Regions from separate parts of the Streptomyces sp. NPDC059534 genome, predicted to be linked through region 2. Evidence: riboswitches for the same ligand, from Rfam matches in the RefSeq annotation. Region 2 holds a riboswitch; the other holds the start of a gene.
The links. A riboswitch is a leader RNA that binds a small molecule or an ion and turns the genes downstream of it on or off. The one in region 2 is predicted to bind thiamine pyrophosphate.
Positions count from the first base shown of each region.

Region 1: it holds a riboswitch for thiamine pyrophosphate, as region 2 does, so the genes downstream of both, ACFVZH_RS19365 (thiamine ABC transporter substrate binding subunit) here and thiO (glycine oxidase ThiO) in region 2, are expected to answer to the same signal.

Region 1 is NZ_JBHWAQ010000015.1:101,599-103,796, reverse strand. It holds gene rlmN (23S rRNA (adenine(2503)-C(2))-methyltransferase RlmN) at 1-918, shown strand, start outside; TPP riboswitch at 948-1,058, shown strand; gene ACFVZH_RS19365 (thiamine ABC transporter substrate binding subunit) at 1,131-2,198, shown strand, end outside.
Region 2 is NZ_JBHWAQ010000002.1:321,763-323,960, reverse strand. It holds gene ACFVZH_RS03780 (NAD(P)/FAD-dependent oxidoreductase) at 1-712, opposite strand, end outside; TPP riboswitch at 795-907, shown strand; gene thiO (glycine oxidase ThiO) at 905-2,104, shown strand; gene thiS (sulfur carrier protein ThiS) at 2,101-2,198, shown strand, end outside.

The DNA.
Region 1 (2,198 bases), on a different contig from region 2:
GACATTCCGGCCGCTTCGAGGGAGAAGCTGGCGGGGGAGCTGCTGCCCGATCTGATGTCGGTGGTGCGGCACATCTCGTGCGACGACGACACGACCCGCAAGACCCTGTGGCGGCTGCACGACGGCACGCTCGTGGAGTCGGTGCTCATGCGCTACCCGGACCGGGTGACCATGTGCATCTCCTCGCAGGCCGGCTGCGGGATGAACTGCCCGTTCTGCGCGACCGGGCAGGCGGGGCTCGACCGGAACCTGTCGACCGCCGAGATCGTGCACCAGATCGTGGACGGGATGCGGGCCCTGCGGGACGGGGAGGTGCCCGGGGGACCGGCGCGGCTCTCCAACATCGTGTTCATGGGCATGGGCGAGCCGCTCGCCAACTACAAGCGCGTGGTCGGTTCGATCCGACGGCTGACGGACCCGGAGCCGGACGGCCTCGGTCTGTCGCAGCGCGGCATCACCGTCTCGACCGTCGGTCTCGTGCCCGCGATGCTGCGCTTCGCCGACGAGGGCTTCAAGTGCCGGCTCGCGGTCTCGCTGCACGCGCCGGACGACGAGCTGCGCGACACCCTGGTGCCGGTCAACACGCGCTGGAAGGTGCGGGAGGTCCTCGACGCGGCCTGGGAGTACGCGGAGAAGTCCGGGCGCCGGATCTCCATCGAGTACGCCCTGATCCGGGACATCAACGACCAGGCGTGGCGGGGTGACCTGCTCGGCCGGCTGCTCAAGGGCAAGCGGGTGCACGTCAACCTGATCCCGCTGAACCCGACGCCGGGTTCGAAGTGGACGGCGTCGCGTCCGGAGGACGAGAAGGCGTTCGTGGAGGCCATCGCGCGCCACGGGGTGCCGGTGACCGTGCGGGACACCCGCGGTCAGGAGATCGACGGTGCCTGTGGACAGCTCGCGGCCGCCGAACGCTGACCTTGTAGTCTGAGGTCGAACACATCTCCATATTCCGACAGGGGAGCGCCACAGCGCTGAGAGTGCGGTCACCGTAGGACCGCAGACCCTCTGAACCTCGCCCAGGTCATTCTGGGTAGGAAGTTCGGTCGTAACTCAAGCTGTTGCGCCCTGCCCACCTTCGGGTGGGCGGGGCCGCGTCTCTTCCTGGTCACACCCAGGAGGAAAATCCAGTGAGCATCAAGAAGGCCGCCGCCGCAGCGCTCCTCGCGGCGCTCGGCGTCACCAGCCTGGCCGCGTGCGGCACCGACGACGTCCGGGACGCGGCCGGCAAGACCGGCGGGCCCGCGCCCAAGACCGTGACCCTGGTGAGCCACGACTCGTTCAACGCCTCCAAGGAGGTGCTGGCGGCGTTCACCCAGCAGACCGGGTTCACCGTCAAGGTGCTGAAGAGCGGCGACGCCGGCGAGGCCGTCAACAAGGAGATCCTGACCAAGGGCTCCCCGCAGGGTGACGTCTTCTTCGGCGTCGACAACACCCTGCTGTCCCGTGCCCTCGACAACGGGATCTTCGTCCCCTACGAGGCGAAGGGCCTGGACCGGGTCCCGGCCGCGTACCAGCTCGACAAGGAGCACCGGGTCACGCCGATCGACTCCGGTGACATCTGCGTCAACTACGACAAGAAGTACTTCGCCGACAGGAAGCTGGCGCCGCCGGTCACCTTCGACGACCTGGCGAAGCCGGCGTACAAGGACCTGCTGGTCGTGGAGAACCCCGAGCGGTCCTCCCCGGGCCTCGGCTTCCTCCTCGGCACCGCCGCGAAGTACGGCGACGACGGCTGGCAGGACTACTGGAAGAAGCTCAGGGCCAACGGCGTGAAGACCGTCGACAGCTGGGAGCTCGCCTACAACCAGGAGTTCTCCGGCTCGGCCGGCGGCAAGCAGGCCAAGGGCGACCGGCCGCTGGTCGTGTCGTACGCCTCCAGCCCGCCGGTCGAGGTGCTGTACGGCGAGCCGCAGCCGAAGGTGGCGCCCACCGGGGTCTCCACCGGCACCTGCTTCCGGCAGACCGAGTTCGCGGGCCTGCTGAACGGGGCGAAGAACCCCGAGGGCGGCAAGGCGCTCATCGACTTCCTGATCTCCCGGAAGTTCCAGGAGGACATGCCGCTGCAGATGTTCGTGAACCCGGTGGCGAAGGACGCGGCGCTGCCCGAGCTGTTCACGAAGCACGGCGTGGTGGTCGAGAAGCCGGAGACCATGGTGCCCGAGAAGATCGCCGAGAAGCGCGACGCGTGGATCCAG
Region 2 (2,198 bases):
GTCGGGCGCCGATGCCGACGACGACGGCGTCGGCGGGCAGGGAGCGGCCGTCGGCGAGGACGACCCGGCCGGGCTCGACGGTGTCCACGCGCGCGTGGGTGAGGAGTTCGGCGCCGTTGGCCGCGTACCACTCGGCCATCGGGGCGGCGACCTCGTCGGGGAGGGCGCCGGTGAGGGGGAGGGCGGCCGCCTCGACGACGGTGACGGCGCAGCCGGCCTCGCGCGCGGCGGTGGCGAACTCGGCGCCGATCCAGCCGGCACCGACGACCACGACGGTGTGCCGCCGCTCCAGGACGGGCCCGAGGCGCACGGCGTCGTCGAGGGTCCGCAGCAGATGGACGCCCGCGACGCCCTCGGCGCCGGGCAGGGTCACCGGGTGGGCGCCGGTGGCGACCACCAGGGTGTCGTACCCGACCGGTCCCGCCTCGGTGTCGATCTCGTGGTCGGCGGCGCGCAGGCCGGTGACGTCGAGGCCGAGGCGGAGTTCGATGCCGAGCTCCTCGAAGTCGACGTCGAAGGCCGAGTCCTCGGCCTTGCCGAGGAGGATCGCCTTGGACAGCGGAGGCCGGTCGTAGGGCTGGTGGGGTTCGGCCCCGATGAGGGTCACGGGGCCCGTGAAGCCCTGTTCCCGCAGGGCGACCGCGGTCTGGACGCCCGCCATCCCCGCACCCACGATCACGACGCGCTGCTGGGCCTGCTTCTGCTCGCTCACCCGACCACCTTACGTATCTGACGGACCATCAGGAAGGGAGGGGTCTGTGACCCCTCCACGGCGGAAGCTAGTCTGACGGGCGTAAAGCACTCGCGGGAGCCCGGACGACCGGGCTGAGAGGGAGGCTGGAGCGGCCTCCGACCGTACGAACCTGATCCGGGTCATGCCGGCGAAGGGAGGGGCTGGACGCCCATGCGTTCTTCCGATGTCCTCAGAGGCGACGGAGCATCCAATTCCGGGTCCGACGTCCTCGTGGTCGGGGGCGGCATCATCGGCCTGGTCACGGCCTGGCGGGCCGCGCAGCGCGGACTGCGCACCGCCGTCGTCGACCCGGACCCGGGCGGCGGGGCCGCACGGGTCGCGGCCGGCATGCTCGCCGCCGTCACCGAACTCCACTACGGCGAGGAGACCCTGCTCGGTCTCAACCTCGCCTCCGCCGAGCGCTACCCCGCGTTCGTCGCCGAACTCGCCGAGGCCACCGGCCCCGGCCACGACGTCGGCCACCGCGCCTGCGGCACCCTCGCCGTCGCCCTCGACGCCGACGACCGCGCCCACCTCCGCGAACTCCACGCCCTCCAGACCCGCTGCGGACTCACCTCCGAGTGGCTCAGCGGGCGCGAATGCCGCCGCCTCGAACCGATGCTCGCCCCCGGGGTACGCGGCGGACTCCGGGTGGACGGCGACCACCAGGTCGACCCGCGCCGGCTCGCCGCCGCGCTCCTCCTCGCCTGCGAACGGGCCGGCGTGGTCTTCCACCGCGCCCTCGCCGAACGGCTGACGGTCGTACGGGACCGGGCGCGCGGCGCCGTACTCACCGGGGGCGACGAGGTGACGGCCGACCAGGTCGTCCTCGCCGCCGGCAGCCTCAGCGGCCGGCTCGCGGGCGTCCCCGCCGACGTCCTGCCGCCCGTGCGCCCGGTGAAAGGGCAGGTACTGCGGCTCCGCGTGCCGCCCGCGTACGCCCCCTTCCTCTCCCGGACCGTCCGGGCCGTCGTCCGCGGCAGCCACGTCTACCTGGTGCCCCGCGAGAACGGCGAGCTCGTCGTCGGCGCCACCAGCGAGGAACTCGGCTGGGACACCACGGTGACGGCGGGCGGGGTGTACGAGCTGCTGCGCGACGCCCACGAACTCGTCCCCGGCCTCACCGAGCTGCCGCTCACCGAGACCCGGGCCGGCCTCCGCCCCGCGTCGCCGGACAACGCCCCGCTGCTCGGGCCCACCGCCCTGCCCGGCCTCCACCTCGCCACCGGCCACTACCGCAACGGGGTCCTGCTCACCCCCGTCACCGGCGACGTCATGGCCGAGGTCCTCACCACCGGCGCCCTCCCCGACGAGGCACGCCCCTTCACCCCCCGCCGTTTCTCCTCCGCACGTCTGGAGCAGCCCGCATGAACGTGTCCGTGAACGGAGAGGCCCGCGAGCTCTCCGGCCCCGTCTCCCTGGACGCCCTCGTCGCCACCCTCACCGCGGCCCGCTCCGGAATCGC